Regions from separate parts of the Psychromonas aquatilis genome, predicted to be linked through region 1. Evidence: predicted binding sites of a transcription regulator. Region 1 holds the regulator's gene; the other holds the start of a gene.
The links. Region 1 encodes MetJ, which represses methionine synthesis genes. Its sites were predicted from a motif close to TAGACGTCTAGACGTCTA; they were not measured.

Region 1 (15,823 bases):
ATGCCAAAGAAAGTATGCAATGGTTAATTGACACGGGCGTTAACTTCGATACCGAAATGAATGCTCAAGAGGAAACTCAATATCATTTAACGCGTGAAGGTGGCCACTCTCATCGCCGTATTCTGCACGCAGCTGACGCGACAGGTCGTGAAATAGAAGAATCCTTACTAAGTGCGGTAAAAAAACATCCCAATATTACTTTGATGGAAGGCTACAATGCCATTGATTTAATCACCACACAAAAGCTTAATCTACCTTCCAATAGAATTTTAGGTGCTTATGTTTGGAATAGAACAGCTGAGCATGTTGAAGTGATCAAGGCACACTTTGTCACTTTAGCAACAGGTGGCGCGAGTAAAGTATATCAATATACAAGTAACCCAGATGTCTCAAGTGGCGATGGTGTAGCATTAGCTTGGCGTAGTGGCTGTCGAGTCGCCAATATGGAGTTCAATCAATTTCACCCAACCTGTTTATACCATGCTGACGCAAAAAACTTCCTACTAACCGAAGCGCTTCGAGGGGAAGGTGCTTTATTGTTACGTCCCGATGGCTCTCGCTTTATGCCTGACTTTGACGAACGAGGTGAGTTAGCTCCACGTGATATTGTTGCTCGAGCAATCGATTATGAAATGAAACGTTTAGGTGTCGATTGTATGTATTTAGACATCAGCCATAAACCTAAAGAATTTATTATTAAGCACTTCCCAACCATTTATCGTCGATGTTTATTATTAGGCATTGATATGGCCCACCAACCTATCCCTATTGTCCCAGCTGCACATTACACATGTGGTGGAGTAATGATTGATAGCCACGGCCAAACAGATATCGATGGTTTATATGCAATCGGAGAAGTCACCTATACAGGACTACATGGCGCCAATCGTTTAGCATCAAATTCTCTTCTAGAATGCATTGTTTATGCCCACGCTTCCGCAAAAGATATTATTAACCGTATCTCCTTCTATCAAAATAGAAAATTCCCTACGATTCCAGATTGGGATGAAAGCCAAGTAGGTGATTCTGATGAACAAGTAGTTATTCAGCATAACTGGCATGAGTTACGTTTATTTATGTGGGATTATGTTGGTATTGTGCGTACTAATAAACGATTACAACGCGCATTAAGCAGAGTTGAATTATTACAACACGAAATCACTGAGTACTATAGTAACTTTAAAGTAGGTAATAACTTACTCGAATTAAGAAACCTTGTGCAAGTGGCTGAGCTCATTATTAAAAGTGCTATTAAAAGAAAAGAAAGTCGTGGGCTACATTACAACCTAGACTATCCAGAGCAAAGTGATAATCCAAAACCAACCATTTTAAACCCTAACAAAGATTAAGCTGACTTAGTTTGTTTTATTAAACGCGCCAATAAGTAAAACTCTTTGGTTTCAATACTATCTTTAAAGACAACAAACCATTTATTGGGTTTGTTGTCTTTCCTCTCCATCACCAGGGCCAATGGATTAGACTGTTCCACACATAAAAAAATAACCCAAGCATTATAAAAAGAGCGCGAGCTAATACGCCCATTTACTGAGATCGGTTGTTGAACTTCAATATCAGCACGTTCTGAGAAGCGACAAATAAAGGGTAATGTTTTAAGTGAAAAAACCAGATAGGAAGATGTTAGTAAGTACAGAACGAGAATAATGCCGCTAATCCAGCTTACTCCCCACAATAACAATAATAAAATAGCACAAGCCAATAAAACAATTATCGCCAATAACTTGGCGATAAACGATGGTTTATTGACAATCTTATACTTTAACGCGCTTAAGGATGACATCAACAATTTCAGCCAATTGTGGATCAGGGCAGACTTTATGTCCCATAAACCACGCAAATAACTCAGGATCTTCACAAGTAAGCAAACGTTGAAAAGCTATTTTATGTCGATCACTTAAATCACTATATGCCTCTTTCACAAAGGGCATAAATAATACATCAAGCTCTAACATCCCACGACGGCAAGCCCATAATAAACGAGCAATAGAAACCTCTTCAGACATGACGGTTACTTCCTTTTAAAAATGTACCGGGCACCATTTTAAAATGGCCCCATAATAATAAATACTTGGGATAATGTTCAAAACACATCACAACAGACAAATCGATATAAATAAGAACAATTGTTGGGTTGTTCTGTTCATTCAGTATAGAGTGCACAACATCATAACAACAACATTTTATTCACAGCAACTACTGACAAAATAGCCTGTGAGCTATAACATTATAAAAAACATATTCGTTCATAAATGAGGCAAAACATGCGCACACTTAGTCAACTTGAAGATATTAGCCAATTACCAGACTTAGTGCTTTGTTCACTGAATAGTTGGGATTTAATCAGTATTACCGGTGAAGATAGGATTTCTTTCTTACAGGGGCAACTAACCTGTGACTTAGCAGCATTAACACCAGGACAACAAACATTAGCAGCACACTGTAATCCACAAGGCAAAGTGTGGAGTATTACACGAGTCATTATGCTAGAAGATAGAGTGTTATTAACTCAACCGAGCTCTGTCTCTGAGACTCAATTACCTGAACTAAAAAAATACGCTGCTTTCTCTAAAGTAGAAATAAAAAAAGAAACTGAATACCAAATATTTGGTTTAGCCGGCCGAAAATCAGCTGAATATATTGCAGCAGAGGTGGATACGGCAGCAACACATGAAACCAGCCGTTTACTTGAGAGTGGAACTGTCTTAATAAAACAACCTTCGCCATCTCTTCGCTATATGGCAATCATGAAGAATGACGTTGCTGATGCGTTATTATCTGACTTACAAAATAAGGCTGAGATTTTCGATGATAGTTTATGGAATGCAATGAATATTGCTGCAGGTGTTGGCTTTGTTGAGGCTCAAACAACCGGCCAGTTTATTCCTCAAATGCTCAATTTACAGGCGTTAGATGGCATCTCATTTACTAAAGGCTGTTATATTGGGCAAGAAACAATTGCTAGAGCAAAATATCGAGGTGCAAATAAACGAGCAATGTTTATTTTAACCGGTAACGCAAATAATGCCCCTACACCAGGACAAACTGTTGAAGTTTTATTAGGGGAAAACTGGAAGCGAGTTGGCATTGTTATTTCAGCCTGTCAGTATGGCGATCAACATATTGAAATGTTAGCTGTATTACCAAAAGACACCAGCTCTTCAGCAACATTTAGAATAAAAGAAGTAGAGGATTCAATACTTTACTGTGCACCTTTACCATATCAAATTCCCTCATAATCCCCTTTCATCCCTCGTATTTTTACGAGGGATTTTAGCATATACAGGCAAAGTGAATATTTACCAATAGTAACTAATTAATGTTATAATGCTCACAGTTTTCTAAAGAAAATATTAAATAACACTTACATACATGGAACATAGATTGAGTCAAGAAATCATCCAATTGCGTAATAAAGCAGATGAGTTTTCGCGCCTACGCGTAAACTCTGCTTTAGCATTGATGAGAAAAGATGAGGCAAATGTTTTTAAAATATTTCCAATCTTACTGCACTTAAATGAACCTACTTTACCTGGCTATATTGATGCTGATGTGCCTAAAGGTATTTGCCAATTTACCCCAAATGAACAACAACAGTCACTAAGTTTACAACTATTCGATTTTAAATTGCCTGACACCTCTCCTGCTTTACCTGAAATCATCGGGTTATATGCAATGGGAAGTACTTCTTCAATTGGACAATGTTCGGAAAGTGATTTAGATATTTGGGTTTGTTACTCACATAAATTAGATCCTGATAGAGTTGAACTACTCAATAAAAAAACTTGGGAAATTACCCATTGGGCTGAAAGTTTAGCTGTTGAGCTAAATTTTTTCCTAATACCCGATAATAAATTTAGAGTTAACAATAAAGCAGAATTAAGTGATGAGTCATGCGGTACATCACAACACATGTTACTGCTAGATGAGTTCTATCGCACATCTTTACGCGTTGCTGGCAAACGTATTTTATGGCGACAAATTCCACATGATCACGAACATGATTATGATGATTATGTAAAAAAATTATATGACAATAAACAAATTGAAGAAGATGATTGGTTAGACCTTGGGGGTTTACACTCTGTACCGGCTGAAGAGTTATTCGGTGCAACTTTGTGGCAACTTTATAAAGGCATTGATAACCCTTACAAAGCAACATTAAAAACTATTTTAATGGAGGCTTACTCATGGGAATATCCAAATACAGAGTTAATATCAACTTCCTATAAAAAAAGCTTTCAAGAACAACATTTCTATAATGAGCACTTAGATCCCTATTGTCTGATGCTAAGTAAAGTTAGCGATTACTTAATCAGTATTAATGACCTCAATCGTTTGGAGTTAGTGCGAGTATGCTTTTATTTCAAAACAGAAGAAGCGTTATCCAAACCTTCTTCGTCTGAAAGTACCTCTTGGCGTAGAGCAATTTTAAAAAACCTCATTAAACAATGGGGCTGGACTGAAAGCCAGATAATAGATTTAGATAATCGCCATAACTGGAAAATACGAGAAGTACAGCAAGCAAACTCATTATTACTTGATGCATTGATGTTGAGCTATAGTAATTTAATTAAGTTTGCACGAGTTAATAATATTAGTGAATCTATTAGTGCTGAAGATATTGGCATCTTATCGCGTAAACTTTACGCTGCTCATGAAACCTTACCGGGTAAGGTCGATATTATTAACCCTAATATTTCGCCTAATTTAATAGAGAAGCACCTTAGCCTCATTCAAATTCCGGAACATCGTAAAAATAAAGCAGGATGGTATTTATATAATAGTAAGCTAGAACCTTTTGAGCTAGCTAATACCCCCTGCTTAGGCTATTCACCTTATTTATCTAAACTCGTTGCATGGAGTTATGTCAACGGTTTGTACGATGAAGACACTGAACTTCACTTATACAACCAAGGCTCTGATCTTGTTGATAAAAATTTGAATCAATTTGCCAAGGACTTATACAGTGTTTTCCCTATTTATGTTCCTAAAGCAAGCGACAAAGCGCTTAGCGCCCCCTGTGCAATTAAGTATTTATCTATCTTTCTTAATGTTGAAAAAGATCCAACCAGGCATTGGCAAGATACAGAAGAGAGTGAATTAAACCAGATTGATAATGTGATGGCTTATGGTGAGCACAAAGAAAGCTTAATTGGCAGTATCGACTTTATATACCGTAACTCATGGAACGAAGTAAGAACATTACACTTTAATAGCCAATTTTCAGTAGTTGAAGCATTGAATACGATTTTATCGAAAATGCATCAAGATGCATCACCACCAAGTAAAATTGATCTCTTTTGTTATAGCCGCCATTTCAGCGAACAAATTTGTAACTCTTTTGGCAAAAAACTTGATGAGTTTATTCAATTACGTTTGCATACGGTACATACTCGCTCAGTCCAAACCCTATGGACCGGTGGAAGGAAGTTTGGTTTTTACTTTGAACGTAAAGGGGTATCCTTACAACATTTAGAAAGTGCTGTTGATATCTATAGCCATATATCGAATAAGAAACTATCCGCTAGTTCCTTAAATCTAAAAACAACCTTCTATGATCAAACGGCCGATATCATCGAGTCACATATCAGTGAAGGTTTAATACAATTCTTTTTTGAAAATCACACCGATGGTTTTAATATATATATTGCAAATGCAGAAAATGAAGTGGAAACTTTTTTAAACTTTGCTGGCTCCAAAAATGAATTTGTACAAAATGTAAATCGCTTTTATGCTTCCAATAATTACCTCTCCGATGAGGTAAGTGAGCAAGTTAATTTTAATTTACCTCAGTTTTATGATATTTCATTAAATGAAGATAAAACACTATCTTTAAGTCCATTTAAAAGTAGTAAAATAAAACCGCGTATACGAGAAACATTAACCGTTTTTGATACCAATAAATCAGAACCTTTTTAATAAACCGTCATTCATGGTCACTAACGCTTAATTCTTGTGATGGACTTCTAGCCATCTTTACGTTCAGATTGCCATAATAAAAAAATCGAGGTAAAATAACAGTAATTTTTTTCAAGGTTACTATTATGACAACAAAATGGAATGGTGAATATATTAGCCCTTATGCCGAACACGGTAAAAAAAGTGAGCAGGTAAAAAAAGTAACTGTCTCAATCCCAACTAAGGTGCTTAAAATATTAACGGATGAACGAACTAGAAGGCAAGTGAATAACTTACGCCACGCAACTAACAGTGAATTGCTATGTGAGGCTTTTCTACATGCCTACACAGGGCAGCCATTACCTGAAGATGAAGAACTAGATAAAAACCAAACTGAAAATATAAATAAATAAATACTTCTGTTACAAAAAAGCCTTGATTACATACATAATCAAGGCTTTTTTATATAAACCGCTTTTAATTAACCTAAAGCTGCAACAGCTTCTTTAACTAAAACAGCAATCTTATCCCACTCACGGTTATCAATTAAGTTTGCAGGCACCATCCAAGTACCACCACAAGCTAATACCGCATCAATATCTAAATATTCATTGATGTTTGCAGGTGAAACACCACCAGTAGGCATAAAGCTAACTGGGTAAACAGCCGTTAAAGATTTCAACATTGATACACCGCCTGAAGGGCCTGCAGGGAAGAATTTTAACGTAGTTAAACCCATTTCCATTGCTTGCTCAACTAAAGATGGGTTGTTAACGCCAGGGATAATTGGCATGTTACGTTGTTGACAGTATTTAACTGTTGTTGGATTAAAACCAGGGCTTACAATAAAATCTACGCCAGCATCAATTGCTTGATCGACTGTTTCGCTGTTTAATACTGTACCCGCACCAATTAACATCTCAGGAAATGCTTCGCGCAAGTTTTTAATTGATTCTGCTGCGGCAGGAGTACGGAAAGTTATTTCTGCACATGGCATGCCGTTTTCAACTAATACTTTACCCAGTGGAACAGCATCAGCAGCATCCTTAATTGCAATAACAGGGATCACTTTCAATGTTTGTAGTTTTTCGTTTAATGTTGTCATTTCTTATTTCCTAATTGTAAGTAATTAATCTACGAATGGAGCTATAAATTGTGCATCGATAATGGCACCTTTATGCTGAATAACGGTTGCTGCAACATTATGTGCTTTCATTGCCGATGCTTCGCTACTTTCGCCTAATAAACGGCCAGACATATAACCTGCGGCAAATGAATCGCCGGCAGCGTTAGTATCAATAACTTTAGATTTTTCTATTAAATTTGCTTTAACACTAATTTGATCATCTGCTGTAATAACTAAACATTCCTTGCTACCGCGCTTAATAACAATCTCAGTCACGCCAAGTGCTAATGAGCGTTTAATACAATCTTCGATACAGGTATCGCCAAAAACAGCCTCTTCGTCATCAAATGTTAATAGTCCAGTATGTGTCACTGATAATATTTTTTTGTAGTTTTCAACAGCTTGCTCTTGCGAGTCCCATAATTTCGGACGGTAGTTATTATCAAAAATAACTTTACCACCAGCTGCTTTATATTCGGTTAACAAGGCATATAACTTTTCACGGCTATCTGCTGGTAAAATCGCTAAGCTAATACCAGATAAATAGATAGCGTCTTGTTTTAAAAGGTTTTCAAGTAATTCTTCGCTGGCTGTTTCTAACCAGTATTTAGCAGCTGAATCAGCACGCCAATACATAAAACTACGCTCGCCTGTGTCATCTGTATCTACAATATAAATACCTGGTTGTTTTGTTTCTGAGCGCTGAATAAATTGATCATTGATACCTTCCGATAACCAATTATCGACCATTCCTTGGCTTACTTTATCTGTACCTAATGCTGTTACATAACTTACATTAAGCGCTTTATTAGCAGTTAAACGTGATAAATAAACAGCTGTATTTAAAGTATCTCCGCCAAAGCCTTGGCGTAATGTGCCGCCTACATCCTGTAGTTCAATCATACATTCGCCGATTAATGCGATATTAAAACTAGCCATTTATCACCTCAATTAAAAAATTAATTTTCATTATTAACCAGCTCAAGCCATCGTCAAATGGTACTGGTATCGTTATTCGTATTTTATACTAATAATTTCTAAGTACTTTATACAGAGCGTATTTCTCTGCGCTAATTCATATTATTAACTTGCTTTAAAGCAGGTATTTATCACTCTTCAATAGTAGAAAAACAAATAAACAGATTTATAAAATGAAAAATTGTACATTACCACAATCGATTTGTAATACAAAAAGACGTTATGTGTGATCTAGATCATGAGCTATCAGCACATTCAATCTAAGGTGTAATACAACTAGAAGCATTAACAATAAGATTAACTTTTTACCTCCCTTCTAAGCGCACTAAAAAAGCAATAAAAATCAATTTCAATCATTAAACTGTGCATTAGATAGACGTTCTACAATCAAAAAAAATGCTAAGCCATATATACAAATACAAAAAATAAAAATGTAGACACAGTACGTAAAAACTAAAAAATAAAGTGATTTTAAAGTTTATTTGTATTACTTTATCCATTTATTTTTATCCACTTTTATGCAATAGAGGTCAATATGTCTTCCAACGTCAACGCTGTTCTTATGGATCAACAAGAGATTGAAGCTATCCAACAAGAGCTCGGTAAACCAAGTTTAATGGGAGTCAGCCTCGATGCTCTGATTCGCGATACGGACAATTACCTTGCATTACCTATTGATGTTCCAGGACACAGCCCAGCAGGTGGTTATGCGCATAATAAACACCAACAAAATTATAAATATATCGACCAAGCTGGCCGTTTATTTTTAATTACAGGTGAAGAAAAATACGCTCAGTTTGCAGCAGACTTATTAACCCAATATGCCGATAAATATTTGGCATTGGGTTTCCAAGTTCAACGTAACACCAATCCACCAGGACGTTTATTTCATCAAATGCTGAATGAACACGTTTGGTTGTTATATTCAAGCTTAGGTTATAGCTGCATTAAACACTGGTTAACCGAAGAGCAACGCCAACACATTGAGAGTCAACTATTTGAACCAATGTTAGAAGTTGCAACCGTCAAATATGACTTTGATTTTGACCGAATTCATAATCATGGTGTTTGGGCTGTTGCAGCAACAGCAGCTTGTGGCGCAGCAATTGGCCAAGAAAAGTATATTGACTTAGCATTACACGGTTTAGCCGGTGATGACATACAGGGTGGATTCCTTGCACAGTTAAGTAATTTATTTGCTCCGTCTGGTTATTATATAGAGGGCCCTTATTACCATCGTTATGCAATACGCCCTTTATGTTTATTAGCAGAATTAACTCAACGCTTCCGTCCTGAATTAGATATCTTTAATTTTAAAGGGCAAGTGATCGCTAAAACTATCCAATCTTTACTCTCAACTGCTTACCCTAACGGTGTTTTCCCTTCATTAAATGATGCATCTAAAAGTATGGATATTAAAGATGAAGGTGTCGTTATCGCTGTTAGCTTATATGCCAAACATTACCCTGAAGATAAAAATTTATACGGTATTGCTAAAATTCAAGAGCAAATCTGGATCAGCGGTTGCGGTGTTGCATTATCTCAAGCTTATCAAGCACAAGAATCAGTGGAAGTTCCTTGTTTACCAAGTGTTGAATTAAATGAAGGTCCAGATGGAGATAAAGGTGCACAAGGCTTTATCCGCATGCAAAATAGTAAAGGCGATATTAGCCAACTTGTGATGAACTATGGTCAACATGGTATGGGACATGGACACTTCGATACACTGGGCATGACTTATTTTAATAATAATCAAGAAGTATTACGTGATTACGGCTTTGGTCGTTGGGTTAATATTGAGCCTAAGTTTGGTGGTCGTTACCTTGATGAAAACAAGTCTTATGCTCGCCAAACTATTGCCCATAACTTAGTTTCTGTTGATGCAGGTTGTCAAAATAATTTTGATGTTGATACTGCAGATAGTAAACATGGAGTACCGCACTTCTTTATCGGAGAAGGTAAAGTGCAAGCAATGAGTGCTTATGCTTATGACTTCTACCCTGGCGTTGACCAACAACGCTCATTGGTCCTTGTTGAACACCAGCAACTTGAAAAACCATTATTGATTGATTTATTCCGTTTGATCAGTGAAGAAGCACATCAATACGATTACTCTTTACAATATCAAGGTCAAATCATCCGTACCAACATTGAACACAAACAACACGCAACATTAAATCCAATGGGCGATGACTTTGGTTATCAACATTTATGGAATGAAAGCGAAGGTCCTGCACAAGACACAAGCTTAGTAAGTTGGTTACAAGGTAGCAGCTACTACACATGGTTAAGTGCAGCATCTACAGATGATACGGTTTTCTTTACGCGTACTGGTGCGAACGATCCTTCATTCAACCTACGCAGTGAAACAAGTTTAATTCTACGTCGCCAAGCTAAAAATGCGCTATTTGCTAATGTTATCGAAACACACGGTTATTTTAATGAATCAGTAGAAGCAAGTTTAGATGCTCGTGGAAAAGTACATTCAATCAATGTTGTTGGCTTTAACGATGATGCAACTGTTGTAGAAATCCTTGCAGATGATTTTGCATTAACAGTAATGGTTAATAACAAGTTAAATGCAACAGAACAAAGCCAAAGCACAATCGAATTTAATAATACAACATACAGCTGGCAAGGATTTGTTGCCGTAGAAACAAAAGGGTCTTAATAATGAGTTATCAACCACTACTAATAAGCTATCAACAAGCAGCAGATTTACGTCAACACGTAGGTGCAGACTCACTCATTGGTCGCTCTATTGCAGAAGAGATTCAAGCGCTTGAAGCTTACATGCCAATCGGTATCGAAATCCCAGGGCACGGTGAAGCTGGCGGCTACGAGCATAACCGTCACAAACAAAACTACATCCACCTAGATCTAGCAGGTCGTTTATACTTAATTACAGGTGAACAGCGTTACCTAGATTACGCAACAACCATGCTAGTGGAATATGCAAAGGTTTATAAACATCGCGATTTAAACATTAGCCGCGACACTAATAAACCAGGTCGTTTATTCCATCAAACATTAAACGAAAACATGTGGATGTTATATTCATCGTGTGCTTATTCTTGTATTCGCCATGAGTTAACAGAAGATCAACAACAACTTATTGAGAACGACTTATTCAAAGTAATGCTTGAAATGTTTGTTGTTACCTATGCAGAAAACTTCGATATTATTCATAATCACGGTCTGTGGTCTGTTGCCAGTGCGGGTATTTGTGCTTATGCAATCAATGATCAAGCAACAGTAGACAAAGCATTATATGGCTTAAAAGGTGATAGTGTTTCTGGTGGTTTCATTGCTCAATTAACGCAATTATTCTCACCTGATGGTTATTACATGGAAGGTCCGTACTACCATCGTTTCTCGTTACGTCCTATCTTCTTATTCGCAGAAGCGATTGAACGTCGTCAACCTGAAGTTGGTATTTATAAGTTAAAAAATGAAGTAATTAAAACAACTGCTTACGCAGTTATGTCAACAGCATTCCCAGATGGAACATTACCAGCATTAAATGACTCATCACGTACAATGGACATTAAAGATCTTGGTATTTTATTAGCAACTAATATCTGTTTTGAGCGTTACGAACAAAACGAAACACTGTTAGCAATGGCGAAACATCAAGACCACGTGTGGGTACACAACACGGGTGCAACATTATCTAATGCACTAGAAAACAATGCTGAAGTACCTAACTTTAATTGGGGTAGTTTAAGCCTAACAGATGGTGCTGCAGGCGAATGTGGCGGTGTAACAATTCTACGTCATCGTGATGCAAAATCAGACGATAGTATGGCACTACTTTGGTACGGCCAACACGGTAGTGATGCTAAACTTCACTCTGCACTAGACCATGGCCATTTTGATGGTTTACACCTCAGCTTATTCAATAATAACCAAGAGTTTATTAACGATTACGGTTACGGTCGTTGGGTTAATATTGAACCGAAGTTTGGTGGTCGTTACATTCCAGAAAATAAGAGTTACTGTAAGCAAACTGTTGCACACAACACTGTAGTTGTAGATCAAACAAGTCAAAACCAAGGTGTGACTGCAATTGCACAACAACACAACGGTGAAAAGCACTTTACTATATTGGGTAATCAGTCAGATAATGGCAAATTACAAGCAATGAGTGCCTTTGCACGTGATTATTATACGGGTGTTGATCAACAGCGTACGGTTATCATGCTTGAATCAGAAGAGTTTGAAAAACCGCTTATCATCGACCTATTCCGTATGATCAGTGAAGAAGAACACACTTATGATTACCCTGTTCATTACAAAGGACAAATCATTCGCACGGATTTTGAATACCAAACACACAAAAGTTTAAATACTCTAGGTGATGCACATGGTTATCAGCATCTTTGGAATCTTGGACAAGGTAAAGTAGAAGGCTCATCACTAACAACATGGTTAATGGGTGATAGCTATTACTCACTGATTAGTAGCGCAAATGCTGATAGTGAAGTTATATTTTCCCGCACAGGTGCAAATGATCCTGACTTCAACTTACGTAACGAACCTATGTTTATGTTACGTCAAAAAGCAGCAGACCATTTATTTGCTAATGTATACGAAACACATGGTTACTTTAATGAATCAGTTGAAGCGAGTTTAAACGCACGTGGTCAAGTTGACTCAGTTGAAGTATTACTAAACGATCAAGTAGCGTCTGTTATTTCGATTAACTTAGTGAATGATAAAAAACTCACTGTTTGTGTAAGTAATGTTGTAGGTGTAGATGAAAATACCACTTCAGATGTGACGGTTGATGGTCAATCAATTTCTTGGAAAGGCCCTGTTGTTATTAAATAAACAAGTGCTAAAACTGAGATAAAAAAAAGCCCGTTATTTAACTTAATAACGGGTTTTTTATTGAATTTATTAGGCGCTATGTGCCAGGGGGTAATCTATGCTTAGAGTTTGCTAATAGCGTTGTATTTGCTTGTCGTGCTTTATCTGCATCGCCAGCCATGATGGCAGCGTAAATAGCTCTATGCTCTCCGATACAAGTTCCACCTTCTTCTGAAGAGTGACTAATGAAGCTCTTAAACATAGTACATAACACATTTGCAAATGGCAGATAAAAACTATTGCCAGTCGATAGAAAAACCAACCGATGAAAATGCATATCCACTTCCATCCATTTTTCAGCGTCAAAGTTTTTGGATATTTCATCCATTTTTTGAAAGGTAGAAGATAATTCAATACGTTGTTGCACCGTTGCATTTTGCGCAGCTAATGCAGCGGCTTCCGGCTCAATAGCCTTACGTAATGATAAAAACTCTCTATAAACCACTTCATTGTCACCAAGGTCAATCAACCAATCAAGTAATTGAGCATCTAAAAAATTCCAATTTTCTCTTGATTTTACTCGTGTCCCAACTTTAGGCTTAGATTCCAACAACCCTTTCGAGGTTAGTAGTTTTATTGCTTCACGCAAAGCAGTCCTGCTTACACTAAACTGTTCACATAATGCCATTTCATTTGGGATAATTGAGTTTTGAGCAACTTCTCCGGATAATATTTTCCGGGCAATTTCACGTGCCACCTGCACATGCAGACTTCGTTTAGAGCCTTCGATTTGTATAAATGGATTATGCATAGTTTATCTTCAGTAGATTATTTAGGTTTGATTATAAGGCAAAGGTTATAGCTTAGATATAAACAGCCGACTTGTATGTTACCTCTGCCTCTTATTTTTAGTTTTTAATCGGGCAATTTACTTAAAATATCATTTTTTGAATAAATAGAAAGCGTTATTAAGCCTATAAAACAAAAAACCAGCCGTAGGCTGGTTTTAATAAAATAAGATAGTATGGCTCTATTTATCCATATGGACATCCATTTGTGGGAATGGAATTTCAATACCAGCGTCATCTAAGCCATTTTTAATTGCTTCCATTAACTCAAAGCGAACTGGCCAATAATCCTCACCACGTACCCACGGACGAACAACCAAATTAACACTTGAGTCAGCTAATTCCGCTACAGCAACTAGAGGTTCAGGTGACTTTAAAACACCTTCATTTGCTTTAACAATCGTCTCTAAAATACGTTTGGTTTGTGCTAAATCTGCGTTATAACTAACACCAACTACCAAATCGATACGGCGTGTTGATTTACGAGAATAGTTAATAATATTGCCACTTAAAATCGCAGAGTTAGGAACAACAACAAATTTATTATCAGGGCTCGTTAATGTAGTTGAAAATATTTGAACAGACTCAACAACACCAGCCGTACCTGCTGCTTCAATATACTCTCCAGCTTTAAAAGGACGTAAAGCAATAATTAATACACCAGAAGCAAAGTTAGATAAAGAACCTTGTAAGGCCAAACCAACAGCTAAACCAGCAGCACCAATAATGGCCACAAACGACGTTGTTTCAACACCAAGACGACTTAATGCGGCAATGATAACAAAAGCAATAATCACATAGCGCACCATGTGAGAAACAAAGTCAACAATAGTAATATCAAATTGACGCTTAGTTAATATTTTATGAAACGTGCCGGAAATCACACGTGCTAACATCATCCCTATTACTAACGTAACAATAGCAAAAACAATATTTAATACATATGTTACTAGCAAGTCTTGGTTTTCAACGAGCCAATGAAGTGCATGACTAACCACATCCACTCTCTCTCCCAGTACTTCTGAAACAGTTTCTGCTACCTTGCCTTCTTCTGACATACCTAACTCCTTTTATGATATTAACTAATCACCAGTTGCTTATTAAAAAATAGCCATTGAGTTTTAAAATTTTGGGTAGGTTTTTGTTTAAATTGAGATCGTACAAACTGAACCATTCGTCCTTCAATATAGGCTAGTAATAAGTTAGCCAATATCCCTTCATCCATCTCAAATTTTTGACCATCCGAAGCAGGACGTTCCCTTAATGTTTGTTTTAATTGAGACTCAATTTTAGAAAAAACATGTTCAATACGTGACTGTAACCTTTCATTTTCACCAACTAAAGCATCGCCACTTAAAATGCGCGTAATTCCAGGGTTTTTCTCAGAAAAAGCTAACAAGAAATAAACAATATGTTCGATCCGCACAAAAGTGTCTTTTTGTTGATCTTTGATCGTATTGATATGACTAAAAATAGCCGTTTCTGTATAATCAATTAACCCTTCGAACATCCGCGCTTTACTTGGAAAGTGACGATATAAAGCAGCTTCAGAAACACCGACTTCAGCAGCAAGCTTAGCTGTTGTGATACGTTGGCCAGGCTTCCCTTCAAGCATAATCGCTAACGCACTTAAAATATCATCCTTGCGATTTGTTTTCTTCTTGGTCATTGTAGACATCTCAATAACTTCCTTTGTTATTATTAGTATTATTTTGACAGCCCAAAGCTACCTCCTAAATATTGTATATCCCGCTAAAATACAAAGATTTTTATTTTTACTCACCTAAATAAAAGTAAATAGGAGCCTTTACTATACTCTTAAGAAATTGATTTATATTGCTCACTTATGATTTTAAGTAATTGTATCGCAACTTCTTTTTTATTACACAATGGGATATCGAAACGTTTATCTTTAGCAAAGACAGTCAATGCATTATTATCACTATTAAAACCTTGAGCACTATTCGATACATCATTTGCAGCAATTAAATCTAAGTTTTTACGTGCTAATTTACCTAAAGCATAAGCTTCGATGTCATTTGTTTCCGCAGCAAATCCGACACAAAATGGACGATTCTCAGCGTTTGCTACATCAGCAATAATATCTGGGTTTTTAACTAAGGTTAAGGTAATCACATCTGTA
Region 2 (15,823 bases), on a different contig from region 1:
CTGGAAATTGGATAATATAATGCCTAACGACATTGCATTAGAACAAAAAAAACTTCGCCAAGAAATTCGTACAAAACGAAATAATCTATCAGCACAACAGCAGCAACAAGCCACAGATAAAGTGCTTTCACGTTTAATTAAACACCCTAAAATTTTACAAGCAAAATCACTCTCGTTGACGTTAGCTTATGATGGTGAACTGGATCTCATGCCATTTATTGATTGGTGTTGGCAGCAACAAAAAAGTATTTATGTGCCTGTCATCGATCCTGATAAAAAAGGTAAACTATTATTTTTGGCATACAAAGAGACCACTGAAATCATCAAAAACAGCTATGGAATTGAAGAGCCTGCATTAATCAAAACACAGTCAGGGACAGGTTATTTGAATAGTTGTGGTAGTAATGACTTAGATGTTATTTTAACCCCGCTGGTGGCTTTTGATCAGTATGGTAATCGGATGGGAATGGGTGGCGGTTACTATGACCGATTATTAACTCCTTGGTTTACTGAGCAAGTAGGTCCCTACCCTATCGGGTTTGCACATGACTGCCAATATGTTGATAGTTTAGCGACTCAAGCCTGGGATGTCCCTTTACCAGAAGTGATCACTCCTCAACAACATTTTCACTTTACCCAGAATAATAACGCCCTATTAATATAACTTAGGTACTAACTAATCTTGCCTTGTGTTCACATTCTCTAAAAACAAAAAAGAGCCTCTCGGTATTTTCACCTTATTTAATCTATATGGGGTGACGGCCATACTCAATGAGTACTAAAAACCTTTGAAGGCGAACTGTAAATGTTTAATAATTAATTACCGACCAACCTCGGTAGCACATAAAGTTATATATACTTACAACTTAATTTTACTAAGCAAGAGCTCAATATTAATTAATAACCTGACAAATAGAAGGAAGGGAAACTACAAAGAAGCTTATTATTTAAATAGCTAGACCTAGTTATAAAAAACAATTACCATTCACCCTAAGGGCTTATTTTTACAAGCATCGCTTTAGCTTTTGGCAACCTTTTTGTAATTGCTTTGTATGTAGGACCTTTTCTAACATCAGCGTATTTACTTGTCCCATGTTTAACATAAAATTTATTAACAGTATTTATATAGAGCTCGCAATAAAAAACCTCTTGCTCATAATCCTTAAGCTTTTTTGAAAGAATCGCCACTCTTTCAAAATAAAATGGAGCGGGTACCTCATCTGCCTTTTCCATTGTATCCAGCTCGGCTTGACAACATCTTTTCATACATTCGATATCATCTTTTTTATCCTGAGCTAACTCCCAAGTCTGCTTTCCATCAACTAAATTTGCACCGCCTGTCAATTCAGTTATTCGCTCACCAGAAGTTTTTACCCTACCATCTGATTTATTCAAAGATGGATTAGCTCGTCCAAATAGTTTGTTTAATATACCCATTGAAACTCCCAGCATTAGCACTTTATTTGCCAATTTATATATGTAGATGCCGAAGTGGTGACTGCCGCCAGCCACTTCGGACTTTTAAAAGAAGTAAGAAATGATATTTGCAATAGTAAAACACAAACCTGTAAAGGCTGTTATGACTTCCGCTAAATCAATTTTAACTTCAAGGTTAAGAGAAATTTTCATGGTATAAACCCACTTAAAAGACTCAACCGGTTGAATCGTTAAAGATTCGTTTTTTATATACCGCAGTGCAATGCGGTTGAGCTCCCCCTAACTAGTATGGGAGATTGCTCAACAGACGCCTTTACAGAAACTCACGGAGATACCTGTCCGTACCACGGAGCGCCCTTTAGCCGCTTACCAAGCGACAATCGGAGTTGGTGACCCCGAAACTTTAAAAGTAAATGAAAATATGTTGCAAAAGAAGAACTGCTCGTAAAGTATCTTATATATAACAGCTAAAAGATATACTTTCACTTCACAAAGAAGAATATACCCCTGCTTAGGTACCTTAACAAGAAAGAATAACTAACGAATATTATTAAACTTTGCCACTAAGTTATTCTTAGATGTAAACACAAGGTTTACCTAAAGATAAAAAACATTATCCCTATAATAAAAATAATACTTATAACCATTCCCACAGCTTGATTGTTTTGTTGTTCAGTTTGTAGTTCTATATTTAGATCATCGACCCTTTTATTTGAACAGGCGCCTAACTCTTCATTATATATAGTTAAAAACTTAGCAGCGTCTTTTTCACTTAACCTCTCTGCAAAGTCAGTTAATTTATCTTGCTGCTCTAAAGATACTTGATAAACATTACCGCCTGCATTTACGATGTCTTGTAATTCCCCAGAGTTTTTTTCTGCTAACTTTCTAATGGTTTGCCTATCTATATTTTCAATTAAAATTTCAAATAAAGTTTCTTCTTCGATATAAGAACCTACATCCTGCAAAGTTAGCTCAACCATATCAGCACCAAGCTCTCTTTTTAGGGTGTTTTCTATATTTGTAAATATAGACTTATGTGAATAACCACCTAAAGGTGACTTTCCTTTTGAAGATAAAGTAACGAAACAATAATTATTACTTTCTGTTTCTTTAATAATAAAAGTTACGACCTCGCCATATGAGTTCTTAACTAAAGACTTTAACTTAGAGCTTTCAGCAATCGCACTAAAGTTATGCTCATCTTCCGATGTAACTCTAAGATCTGCTATATGAAAAGCATGAATCATATGTTTATAAGCCTCCTTAGAGTCTAGATATAATTTTATCTTTATTTCATCTTCTCTTTTTTCAATAATTGCCATACACATACTCCACTATTTTTCCTGAGTAACGAGCAAACCAAAGGTGTTTCCCGTAACTGCCTTAATACATTGGTTTAGTGATTGCTTTAAACGCAATAAACCAAATACTTTCCCATCAATTTACAGGGTGTAAAACAATATCTTCCCAAGTAACAAAGGCGCCATCTTTTCTAACATTTACAGGGATTCCACAAGTAGTTTCATAAGCTTTGAAACCATCGAAAGGTTTAGAATTCGGTTTGTTTGTTATTTGTGTTACCTGTTCTAGAACTTCATACTCATTTCCTAATGCATCACTAAATAAACCTAAATTATTAATTTTCATTGACTAACTCTTTTAGTAAAAACTTTAAAATTAAATAGTAATATAAATATAACAGGTTAATAAAATAACCGCCATTTTGGGTTACTTTTGTTTTTTGAGAGGACGTACAAATCAATTACGCCTTTTGATAGGTTATTTCATTCATGTTATAAGCAGATACTCAGTTATAAAGGTTTTTAAGGCAAAATACCAAACAAACTAAAGCCTAAATCACCCAGTAAAGCCAATGAAGCCTTAGATATTTTGCAAAACCTATGCACTTACATTTAAGTCGTATGTATTATGCTCAGAAGGTTCTGCACTAAATGATAGATATTTTAAATTTGATTATATCCACCAGACAATAAGAAAGGGTGTTAGAAATTATAGATATAAAAAAACCCACTCAAAAGTAGGTTTTATTTGGTGTAACAATCAGATAATATTATTTGTAACCATTCACCTAAATATACACTTTAGTTTTAGTCTAAAGAGCCTCTCGGCTCTTTTTAAGATGAAATCAGATGTCAGACTTTAAGCGCCTAACAATAACTTATCATCATCTAACTCTTCACCGTCATTTTTAGCCTGAGCGAATAAGTTAAGTAAATCTTTAACTTCATACCCGGCACGTTCTGTCCCTGATAAATCAAAGATGATTTTACCTTCATGCAACATGATTGTACGCGAACCATGATCCAAGGCTTGACGCATTGAATGAGTCACCATCATCACGGTTAATTGCTTCTCTGTAATAATTTGTGAAGTAATATCCATAATCAAAGCAGCCGTCTTAGGGTCAAGTGCAGCCGTATGCTCATCAAGTAGTAAAATCGAGCTAGGTTGCAGTGCAGACATCAACAAACTAACCGATTGACGCTGTCCCCCTGATAATAGTCCCATTTGGCTTTCAAGACGGTTTTCAAGCCCAAGATTCAAACGGCTTAACTGCTCACGAAAGATATTACGCATTTTACTGTTCAACGCAGAAGAGAGTCTTCCTCGCTGTCCACGGCCATAGGCAAGCGCCATATTTTCTTCAACGGTCAAATCACCACAAGTGCCGGCTAATGGGTCTTGAAAAACACGGGCAATATCAGCTGTTCTTCCTGTTGCAGGTAATTTAGTCACATCTCTATCACCAAAAAGAATTTTACCTTTAGTGCTTTTAATGTCACCAGCAATGGTATTGAGTAAAGTCGATTTACCTGCCCCGTTAGAGCCGATAACAGTCACAAACTCACCCATTGGGATAGTTAAATCAATACCACGTATTGCTAGTTTCTCTGTTGGTAAACCTCGGTTAAAGGTAACGTGTAGCCCTTCACAACTAATCATGCTTCATTCCTCGCTGCTTGTTTTGCTTTCCATTCATTACGCAGTTTAGGAAAGATCAATGCCAAGGCAACTAGTACTGCCGTGATCAAGTTTAAATCCGATGCACTAAAACCAATAAAATCAGCATTAAGCGCTAAAGAAACCGCTAAACGGTATAATACAGAACCGACAATGCAGCTTAAAACAATCACATACATAGAACGGCTTGCAAATAAAGACTGGCCAATAATCACAGCAGCTAAACCAACAACGATCGTACCAATCCCCATGGTTGAATCAGCAAAACCGTTGGTTTGAGCAAATAAAGCGCCGGCTAAACCCACTAAGCCATTAGACAAAGCTAGCCCAGCGTAAACCTTTTGTTTTACAACAATACCATTGGCTTGTGCCATACGTTTATTTGAACCAACAGCACGCATTGCCAGACCGTATTGAGTGCGTAAGAACCAAGCAACCAACAAACCACCAACAACAGCACACACTGCGACAAATATAACGCGCATATACATATCAGGTAAGCCAAATAGGCCTTCGAATGGCGTTAAAATAGTTGGCTCCATGATAAGTGCCACATTCGGTTTACCCATCACACGAAGATTTATCGTATAAAGTGCAGTCATGGTTAAAATACTGGCCAGTAGATGCAAGATATTAAAACGTAAATTCAACCATGCCGTTACTAACCCTGCACAAGCGGCAGCTAAAGTACCGATTAGCGTAGCTAAGAAAACGTTAACACCCATTACAATGAGCGTTGCTGTTACAGCAGCTCCAAGTGTAAAGCTACCGTCAACGGTAAGGTCTGGAAAATCTAAGATACGAAAAGTTAGGTAAACACCGATAGCAACTAGGCCATAAATCAAGCCTAGTTCTAAGGTACCCATAAAAGAAAAAAGTGACATTTATATAAACTTCTTATTTAATAATTTGAGTAGCACGATCAAGTACTGTTGTTGGAACTTCTACACCCATACGTGCAGCCATTTTAGGATTAACGAACAAGTCAGTACCTTCAGCCATTTTGACATCGATATTACCTGCGTTTTCACCGTTTAAAATACTCACTACAAGCTCACCAGTTTGACGACCTAGGTCAAAGTAGTTATAACCAACAGCGGCAACAGCACCACGAGCAACAGTATCGGTATCACCAGCAAACACTGGTATTTGTGCATCGATACCTACCTTAATAACTGATTCTGCAGCACTAATAATAGTGTTATCGATTGGGCAGTAGATAGCTTGTACCTTGCCCACTAATTGCTTAGTTGCAACCATAACATCTGAAGATTTAGGCGCAGCCGCTTCAACTATTTCAATACCCATTTCAGATGCCGCTTCTTTTAAAGCAGCAACACTTGATACTGAATTCGCTTCACCTGGATTATATGGCACACCAACTGCTTTTAAATCAGGAATAAATTCTTTAATTAAAGCCAGATGTTGCTTCACATTAACCATATCCGATAAACCTGTCACATTACCACCAGGTTGCGCTAATGTCGGTACTAATTTAGCGCCAATAGGGTCGGTAACAGCAGAGAATACAACTGGAATATTTTTACTTACACTTACAGCAGCTTGCGCTGAAGGTGTCGCAATAGCCACAATCACATCAGGTTGATCACCAACTAATTTACGAGCGATTTGTGCGGCAATAGCTGGCTGGCCTTGAGCACTTTCATAAGTGAATTTTAAATCATCGCCGCTATAACCATTTTCTTCTAACACTTCTTTAACACCGTCACGAACAGCATCTAAAGCAGGGTGTTCAACAATAGCAGTCGTTGCAACATAAACAGGTTTTGCTTGAATACTGCCAGAAATGACAGCAGCGGCAAGAAGAGTACTCTTAAGAATTGAATTTAGCTTCATTTTTTAGTCCTTTAGGAAAGCATAATAATGGGAACAAACTGTATAAAGTAGTGTTAGCCTATTTTGAACCGTACCAGTTAACCTTAATAATACAAGTCTCTAATAGTAATTTGTACGAAAAATTAAAGCACATTAATAATTAAAATAAAAATAGCTCAAAATCTCTGCATAATTATAAACTTTATAACGAAGGTGGGTAATAAAAGATTAAGTAATTGCGGGCATGGTATGTTTTTAAAATGTATAAAAAAAGGTATTAAACAATGTTTAATACCTTTATGTAATACGCATTATATTATGAAAAAGGAATTACCAACCTTTAACAACACCACCATTAAAGATTTCTAATGCTGCTTGGTAAACTTCATCTGTTTGATATGCTTTGATAAAGTTTTGTACAGCTTCAGACTGAACATTATCTTCACGCGCAACCACTAAGTTAACGTATGGTGATTCTTTATCTTCAACAAATAAACCGTCTTTTTCTGGAGATAAGTTGATAGAGCTTGCATAAGTTGTATTGATAATAGCAAGGCTCACATCATCTAATGAACGTGGTAATTGTGCCGCTTCTAATTCAATAATATTTAAGTTTTTCTCACTGCTTACGATATCTAATACAGTCGCTTGTAAACCAACACCTTCTTTAAGTGTTAATAGCCCTTGTTTCTCTAACAAGATTAGAGAGCGACCTAAGTTAGTTGGATCACTTGGTACTGCAATTTTATCACCTTCTTTTAGCTCATCCAGTGATTTAATTTTACTTGAATAACCAGCAATTGGGTAAACAAAAGTGTTACCTGCAATAGCAAATTTATAACCACGGTCAGCGACTTGCTGATCTAGGTATGGTTTATGTTGGAATGCATTCGCATCAACAGAGCCTTCGTCTAATGCAGCATTAGGTGTGATGTAATCAGAAAAAATCACTAACTCGACATCAAGGTCGTATTTTTCTTTTGCAATTTTTGCAGCCACTTCTGCAACTTGTGCTTCAGCACCTGCGATAACACCTACAGTAAGGGTATTATTTGGCGCTTCATTTTCAACAACAGGTGCTTCTTTTTCACCACACCCAGCTAATGCGACAGTTGAGGCTAAGCCAACAACAGTTAATACTTTTTTAAGATTAAAATTCATATTTTCTTCCTATAAATAATTGATAAATAAAATGAAATTTTTAACGATGATCAACACGTTTAACTAAGTAATCACCAATTGACTGAATAAGCTGTACTAAAATCACCAAAATAACGATCGTAATCATCATTACCACAGGGTCAAAACGCTGATATCCATAACGAATACCTACATCGCCTAAACCACCACCGCCAACAGTACCAGCCATTGCAGAATAACCTACTAGCGTCACTAAAGTGATGGTTGCTGCATTGATAATGCCCGGTAATGCTTCTGGTAATAATACTTTTTTAATTATCTGAATCGGTTTCGCGCCCATTGCTTGAGCCGCTTCCACTAACCCCGCAGGGACTTCTAATAAAGCACCTTCAACTAAGCGAGCGATGAAAGGAATTGCGCCAATTGTTAATGGTACAATCGCAGCGGCCGTACCAATAGATGACCCGACGATAAAACGAGTAACTGGAATTAACGCTACTAATAAGATAATAAAAGGAATAGAGCGCCCTATATTAACGACAACACCTAATATTTTATTAAGCGCAGTGTTTTCTAATAAGCCATTCTTCTTACTAAGGTGTAACAATACACCTAATGGAATACCAACAGCAAAGCCGATTAAACCAGAGGTAAATACCATTACCAGTGTTTCCCATAAAGAGCTCACCAATAATTCAATTAGGCGAGTATTCTCAGCCCACCATGTAAACACAGTATTAACAGACATAACCTAACACCTCTAACTCTATTTTTTGTTCTTTTAAATATTGAATAGCTCTATCTGCACATTCACTAGGGCCAATAAATTCTGCTAACATCAAACCAAATTTCACTCCACCGACATAGTCCATATTCGAGCTTAAAATACTAATATCAATATTAAATTCTCTAGCAACATGGCTAATCACAGGTGTATCAACAGAATCACCTGTAAACTCAAGTCGAATCAACGGATAACTATTTTCACTAGGTGCTGCTTGTAAGCGTTCAGCATAATCAGCAGGAATAGAAAGATCTAATGTTGAACGAATAAAGTCACGAGCAAGCTCAGTTTTAGGATGGGCAAAAATATCCCCTACTAAACCTGTTTCAACTAATCGACCACCACCAATGATAGCAACCTCTTCACAAATCCCTTTTACAACAGCCATTTCATGGGTAATTAATAAAATAGTTAAATTTAACTCTTTATTAATTTTACGAAGTAATTCTAAAATCGAAATTGTTGTTGCAGGATCCAGTGCACTCGTCGCTTCATCACACAATAAAACTTTAGGGTCAGATGCCAAAGCACGGGCGATCGCAACACGTTGTTTTTGCCCGCCACTTAAGTTAGCAGGATAAACATCACGCTTTTCAGCCAATCCAACTAATGCTAATAACTCCTCAACCTTAGTCTTTATTTTACTTTTACTAACACCCGCAAGCTCTAACGGTAACGCCACATTATTAAATACTGTACGTGATGATAATAGATTAAAATGCTGAAAGATCATGCCAATCTTACGGCGAGTTTGAGTCAAGTCTTGCTCAGATAGCTTAGTTAAATCAACGCCATCTAATAGCACTTCCCCATCAGTGGGGCGCTCTAATAAATTAACACAACGAATCAATGTACTTTTACCAGCACCTGATGAACCAATAACGCCAAAAATACGGCCTTGCTCAATACTTAAATTGATATCTGAAAGTGCATTAATGGGCTTATTCCCTTGATAAAACACTTTATTAACATTTTTTATTTCTATCATCAGATTTCCTGAAATTGAATGACTGTTATGGATAGGCTTATTTTACAGCCTAAATCATAATTACGAGCGCAGTCTAAGCCATCTAGACGTCTAAATCAATTAATGATTACGTAAAATCAAAGATATTAATCTCCAACGAATAAATAATGCTACCAATTCTTAAACAACATCAGAAAATAGCTTAGCAACACTTAATTTCATTAAATCATTCCCTGCATTTATTAAATGAGAAATAAAATAAATATAAATAATTTTACAGCGATAATGATAAGTATTACCATTCTTGGCTTGTTTATACATTTCCCCATTTCTTCTTAAAATAAAAGGTTCTCAGATATGAAAGGTTTCAATCTCATTCGTAATATCACCTCTGTTGTTATATTCGCCATTTCTTTTGTCACTCTGCCGAGTTTTGCCAGTACATTTCCAGTAACAATAACCGACATTGCAGGACGTACCGTCACTATTGAAAAAGAACCTCAAAATATAGCACTCTCTACAGGCCGCGTATTTTCATTATTAGAGATTATTTACCAGCAAGATGCCGCTAAACACTTGGTCGCTTGGCGTGACGATATGCGTGCATCTGCTCCTAGCATGTATGCAAGTTATATTAAAAAGTACCCAAGCCTTAAAGATATAACAACGATAGGTAAAATAAAGTCAGGTGAGTTTGATGCAGAAAAATTTATCAACATGCAAAATAAACCCGACTTATTTGTTGTTGATCTTTCTAATATTAAGCTTGCACAAGACAAAGGCTTATTGAAAAAGCTAGACAAAGCAGGCATTAAAGTTGTTGCAATCGATTTTCGAGAGCATCCTGTAGAAAATACAGTGAAATCAGTGACCTCTTTAGCAACGGCGCTCGGTAAAAAAGAACAAGGCCAACGTTTTGCAGAATACTATCAAGCCCATCTAAAACGTTTAACCGACGCTGTGAATACCCTACCAGCAGAGCAAACAAATAAAAATGTCTTTATTGAACGTGCTGCTGGTTATAACGAATCATGTTGCCGTACCTTTTCTGATGGCAATATGGGCGCTTATATCCCATTATTAAAAGCCAACAATGTCGCAGATAAACCATTAAAAGGGGCATTAACAGGGCAAATGTCGCCAGAAAGTGTATTAGTAGCACAACCAGATATTTACATTATGCAAACAACAGGTTGGTTAGATAAAGAAGGCAACCCAACGTCAGGTATCCCTTTAGGTTACGCGCCGCTAGATCCTGAACAAATCAAAAAATCGACAACTAAGTTAATGGATAGAAGCTGGTTAAAAGCAACTAATGCCTACCAGTCTAATAATATCTACTCGATATACATGCCTTTTTATAATTCACCATACAACCTAGTGGCTATTGAATATTTTGCTAAATGGATCCACCCTGCTTTATTTAAAGACCTCAACCCAGAGCAAACCTTTGAAGAGATGAACCAACGTTTTGCTGGTCGTACACTATCAGGAAAATTTGGCCAGAATAACGCACAGGTAATGCACTAATGAAGCAAAGCATGACGCTTTCTGACAGTGCCTTCATTGAGCAAGGCTCTGTAAAAGAAGAAAGCAAAACAAACCACTTGACTGATGCGCTAACAATACATCATTCACGCCTTAAAAAGAAAAAAGTGGCGCTGGTTGTGCTCTTTTTTTTAAGTTTAATAGGATTGATAGCAGATGTTCTGATTGGCTCTCACGGCCTTACACTCGGACAGGTAATCAGTGGTGTTTTTAATCCTGCATCCAGTGATATTGTGACTCAAACAATTATTTGGGATATTCGTATGCCGATGTCGCTGATGGCACCATTTGTTGGAGGAGCGCTGGCAATTGCCGGCGCACAAATGCAAACAACGCTCAATAACCCGTTAGCAGACCCTTATACATTCGGTGTATCTGCTTCAGCGGGATTTGGCGCTTCATTAGTTATTACCCATATTGTTTCAATTCCTTATATTCCTGAAGAATATCAGATTGCCAGCATGGCTTTTGTCATGTGCATGCTCACCACCTTTATGATCGCAGGCATCTCATCAATTAAGCGGATCTCAATTGAAGGTGTTATGCTATTTGGCGTGGCTACTATGTTTGCTTATGATGGCATGTTAACCATGATGCAATATATCGCCACTGAGACACAGTTACAGACATTGATTTTCTGGCAAATGGGCTCATTAGACAGAGGTAGTTGGGGAAAAATTACAACGTTAGCGATTTTACTACCAATTGTCATGGCCATTATGATGAAAGACGCTTGGAAACTATCTTCTCTAAAAGTAGGATTAGAGCGTGCTGAATCAATGGGTATTAATGTAAAACAATTACGTATAAAAACATTATTACTCGTGTCTTTAATCACTTCATTATCCGTTTCATTTGTTGGTGCGATTGGATTTGTAGGCCTAGTTGGCCCACATATCGCTCGAATGATTCTTGGTGAAGATCAACGTTTCTTCCTACCAGCTTCATTTCTGCTCGGGGCAGTATTAGTAGAACTTGCGTCTATTGCTAGTAAGTCGGTTATGCCAGGTATTATTTTACCGTTAACCGTGATGATGTCTGCTGTGGGCGTACCTTTCTTTATCTTTTTAATTATTAAAAAAGGTGGAAAATTCTAATGGCGCTTAATATTAATCAACTTTCCGTGGCATTTGGCAACGATATTATTTTAGATAATATGAGTATTCCCACCATCTACCCAGGTGAAATGGTATCATTGATTGGCAAAAATGGTGCAGGTAAATCCACCCTTCTTAAACAAATGACTAAGCGTATTCGACCAAATGCCGATAGCATTACCTTAAATGCAAAACCACTGACGCTAAATGACATTGGTTATTTACCACAAGATCATCGCGTGTCAGCAAATATTACGGTTATCGAGTTGCTGATCACCACCATGCATGTTGACGCTAATAGCTTATTTACCAAAGCCAAAAGTGCAGAAAAAGCACTCACTCTATTGGATAAAATTGGTATTTTTCATCTCGCCAATAAAATATGCAGTGAACTGTCCGGGGGCGAGAGCCAGCTGGTCGGACTCGCACAAGCGGTTGTCAACCAACCTAGCGTGTTGATTTTAGATGAGCCAACGTCAGCATTGGATATGCACAATCAATTTATGCTATTAGAATATGTAAAAAGCTATACGCGTGAGCACAATGCCTATGCATTAATGGTGATACACGATTTAAATTTAGCGATTCAATATTCAGATAAAGTAGCAGCGTTACATAATAATAATTTATTTGCTTACGGTGAGCCGAGTAGAATCATTGATCAAGTATTAATTAAAAATGTATTTAATGTCAACTCTCAGATAATACAGCTCGAACAGCACCCTGTTGTTGTCGCTTGTTTATGAGCAGATGAGGCGTAAATACCTTATCACTTACTGCTTAATCGCCTGACAACACCTACTATCCAGTCTTAGCTAAACCTTGTTTAGTTAAGACTTAAATCAGCGCCAACAGGCATCAATAGAACAATCTCACCTGCTCTCCTCGTCATTTGCACCTTACTGACTTTAAAACTTCAAGCATCGCCCTCACATAATTAGTTTAATTGGCATTAAATTCTGTTAAAATATTGCGCTGAATTCGTTGGAGAAAAATTTATGAAAGACAATAGCCAGACTAAAGTAATCGTCGGAATATCCGGTGGTGTTGATTCCTCAGTATCTGCTTATTTATTACAGCAGCAAGGCTATCAGGTAGAAGGCTTATTCATGAAGAACTGGGAAGAAGACGATACTGATGAGTATTGCTCTGCAGCTCAAGATCTCCAGGATGCTCAAGCAGTTTGTGATAAATTAGGCATAAAATTACACACTATCAATTTTGCAGCTGAGTATTGGGATAATGTATTTGAACATTTTTTAGAAGAATACAAAGCAGGCCGTACCCCAAACCCAGATATCATGTGTAATAAAGAAATTAAGTTTAAAGCTTTTTTAGAATTTGCTGCTGAAGATTTAGGAGCAGACTTTATTGCAACAGGGCACTATTGCCGTCGTCGAGATATCGATGGTAAAGCACAACTTTTACGTGGTTTAGATAGCAACAAAGATCAGAGCTACTTTTTATATGCCGTTGGTGGCGAGCAAATCGCACAAACGCTATTCCCAGTAGGTGAATTAGAAAAACCTGAAGTACGTCGTATTGCTGAAGAACAAGATTTAGTAACGCACAATAAAAAAGACAGTACTGGAATTTGTTTTATTGGTGAACGTAAATTCACTGATTTCTTACAAACTTACTTACCAGCTCAACCTGGCGATATTGTTACACCTGACAATGAAGTAATTGGTCAACATCAAGGTTTGATGTACCACACCTTAGGACAACGTAAAGGGTTAGGGATAGGCGGCTTACAAAACTCAAATGAAAATCCATGGTATGTAGTGGGTAAAGACATGGAAAATAACCGTTTATTAGTTGCACAAGGTGCTGATCACCCTGCTCTATTCTCTTATGGTTTAATCGCTAAAAAATGTGATTGGGTAGATAGAACAGCCAAAAAAGAAAGCTTTAAATGTACGGTTAAAACACGCTACCGCCAAACAGATATTGCATGTACTGTTAATCCTATTGACGATGACACGTTAGAGGTGATTTTCGATGAACCACAGGCAGCCGTAACGCCTGGACAGTCAGCTGTATTTTATATGGATGAAGTTTGTTTAGGTGGCGCTATTATCGAACAGCACTTACAAAAATAACGCCCACAATAAGACAATTAAGCTTAGAGGTTTGTTGAAAGCAAACCTCTCGATTCATTCAACCGAGAAGTGTATTTAAAACATGTCATTCCATAATTTAGAATCTCGAAGTATTGCCTTTTCGGCAATGTGCCAAGCTGCTTATTTAGTTGATAAAATTGCGACAACAGGAAGTTGTCCTGACACAGTTGCATTTAATGCAAGCTTACAATCAATTGTACGTACAGATAGCGCTTCACCACTTGCAACTTTTGGTGGCCATGAATCATTAAAACTAGGTTATAAAACCGCTATTGCTCAACTAGGCAATGAAAATAATACGCGTAATGTGCAAGTCACTCGTTACGTTGCAGGCTTAATAGCTTTAGAGCGTAAATTATCCTCTAATGCTGGGACATTAAATTTATTAGGTGAACGTATTAACCAAGTAAATCGTCAACTTGCCCACTTTGAGATTGATGATAGTAGTGTATTAAGTAACTTAGATTCAATTTATAGGGATTTAATTAGTAACCTTGGCCCTAAAATTCAAGTAAATGGTAACCCAGCTTACTTGCAACAAGAGCAAACTCAGCATAAAATTCGCGCTTTATTATTAGCCGGTGTACGTGCGACTGTATTATGGCGCCAAATCGGTGGTAAGCGTCGCCAATTATTATTATCACGCGGTGCTTTAGTAGCTCAAACAAAACAAAATTTATTACGCGCTTAATCGCTGATATAAGGTTTCCACTAGGAAGCAAAGAAACTATTTAAACAACCTAATTAGGAGCAACAAATGGAACTTTCAGGACTAACAGCTGTATCACCAGTTGACGGCCGTTACGGTAGCAAAACTGCAATTTTACGCGATATTTTTAGTGAATTTGGTTTAATCAAATTTCGCGTACAAGTTGAAGTGCGCTGGTTACAAAAACTAGCAAAAACTGACGGTATTGCAGAAGTTCCAGCTTTCTCTGCTGAAGCAAACGCACACCTTGATGCAATTGTAGCTAACTTCAGTGAAGCTGATGCTCAACGCGTTAAAGATATTGAAGCAACAACTAACCACGATGTAAAAGCAGTTGAATACTTCTTAAAAGAGAAAGTAGCTGATGTTGCAGAACTTAATGCTGTTTCTGAATTTATCCACTTTGCTTGTACTTCAGAAGATATCAATAACTTATCTCACGCTTTAATGCTTTCTACAGCAAAAAAAGACGTAATTTTACCTTACTGCAACCGTATTGTTGATGCGATCAAAGAAAAAGCAATCGAATACAAAACAATGCCAATGATGTCTCGTACACATGGTCAGCCAGCTTCACCTACTACACTAGGTAAAGAAATGGCAAACGTAGTTGCACGTCTACAACGTCAAGTTAAGCAAATCGAAGCAACAGAGCAACTAGGTAAAACAAATGGCGCTGTAGGTAACTACAATGCTCACCTAAGTGCATACCCAGAAGTTAACTGGCAGGGTTTTGCGGAAGAATTTGTAACAAGCCTAGGTGTTACATTTAACCCGTTCACAACACAAATTGAACCACACGATTACATTGCTGAGTTATTTGATGCGATTGCGCGTTTCAATACTATTCTATTAGACTTTGACCGTGATATCTGGGGTTATATTTGCCTTGGTCACTTCAAACAAAAGACTATTGCTGGTGAAATTGGCTCTTCAACTATGCCACATAAAGTTAACCCAATTGACTTTGAAAACTCTGAAGGTAACTTAGGATTAGCCAATGCTATCTTTGATCACCTAGCGGCTAAACTACCTGTTTCTCGCTGGCAACGTGACTTAACAGATTCAACTGTATTACGTAACCTTGGTGTTGCTATCGGTTACTCTGTTATCGCTTATGAAGCAAGCTTAAAAGGTATCAGTAAACTTGAAGCAAACGAAGAAAACATGCTGAAAGACTTAGATTCAAACTGGGAA

Region 2: the regulator MetJ is predicted to act here: its motif matches at 9,246-9,263, upstream of metN (methionine ABC transporter ATP-binding protein MetN).

The regions. Positions count from the first base shown of each region.
Region 1 covers NZ_JBAKAZ010000026.1:3,727-19,549, forward strand. Annotated here, with positions in the region: gene nadB (L-aspartate oxidase) at 1-1,349, shown strand, start outside; gene V6256_RS08320 (protein YgfX) at 1,346-1,798, opposite strand; gene V6256_RS08325 (FAD assembly factor SdhE) at 1,770-2,021, opposite strand; gene ygfZ (tRNA-modifying protein YgfZ) at 2,280-3,254, shown strand; gene V6256_RS08335 (class I adenylate cyclase) at 3,400-5,937, shown strand; gene metJ (met regulon transcriptional regulator MetJ) at 6,063-6,329, shown strand; gene V6256_RS08345 (bifunctional 4-hydroxy-2-oxoglutarate aldolase/2-dehydro-3-deoxy-phosphogluconate aldolase) at 6,398-7,021, opposite strand; gene kdgK (2-dehydro-3-deoxygluconokinase) at 7,046-7,981, opposite strand; gene V6256_RS08355 (heparinase II/III domain-containing protein) at 8,556-10,691, shown strand; gene V6256_RS08360 (heparinase II/III domain-containing protein) at 10,694-12,853, shown strand; gene V6256_RS08365 (FadR/GntR family transcriptional regulator) at 12,930-13,643, opposite strand; gene mscS (small-conductance mechanosensitive channel MscS) at 13,863-14,738, opposite strand; gene slmA (nucleoid occlusion factor SlmA) at 14,759-15,349, opposite strand; gene coaBC (bifunctional phosphopantothenoylcysteine decarboxylase/phosphopantothenate--cysteine ligase CoaBC) at 15,499-15,823, opposite strand, start outside.
Region 2 covers NZ_JBAKAZ010000029.1:23,538-39,360, forward strand. Annotated here, with positions in the region: gene V6256_RS09000 (5-formyltetrahydrofolate cyclo-ligase) at 20-664, shown strand; gene V6256_RS09005 (hypothetical protein) at 991-1,437, opposite strand; gene V6256_RS09010 (hypothetical protein) at 2,031-2,762, opposite strand; gene V6256_RS09015 (hypothetical protein) at 2,878-3,087, opposite strand; gene V6256_RS09020 (ABC transporter ATP-binding protein) at 3,601-4,404, opposite strand; gene V6256_RS09025 (ABC transporter permease) at 4,401-5,306, opposite strand; gene V6256_RS09030 (ABC transporter substrate-binding protein) at 5,320-6,279, opposite strand; gene V6256_RS09035 (MetQ/NlpA family lipoprotein) at 6,589-7,419, opposite strand; gene V6256_RS09040 (methionine ABC transporter permease) at 7,460-8,146, opposite strand; gene metN (methionine ABC transporter ATP-binding protein MetN) at 8,136-9,170, opposite strand; gene V6256_RS09050 (ABC transporter substrate-binding protein) at 9,507-10,679, shown strand; gene V6256_RS09055 (FecCD family ABC transporter permease) at 10,679-11,794, shown strand; gene V6256_RS09060 (ABC transporter ATP-binding protein) at 11,794-12,540, shown strand; gene mnmA (tRNA 2-thiouridine(34) synthase MnmA) at 12,754-13,896, shown strand; gene hflD (high frequency lysogenization protein HflD) at 13,979-14,608, shown strand; gene purB (adenylosuccinate lyase) at 14,675-15,823, shown strand, end outside.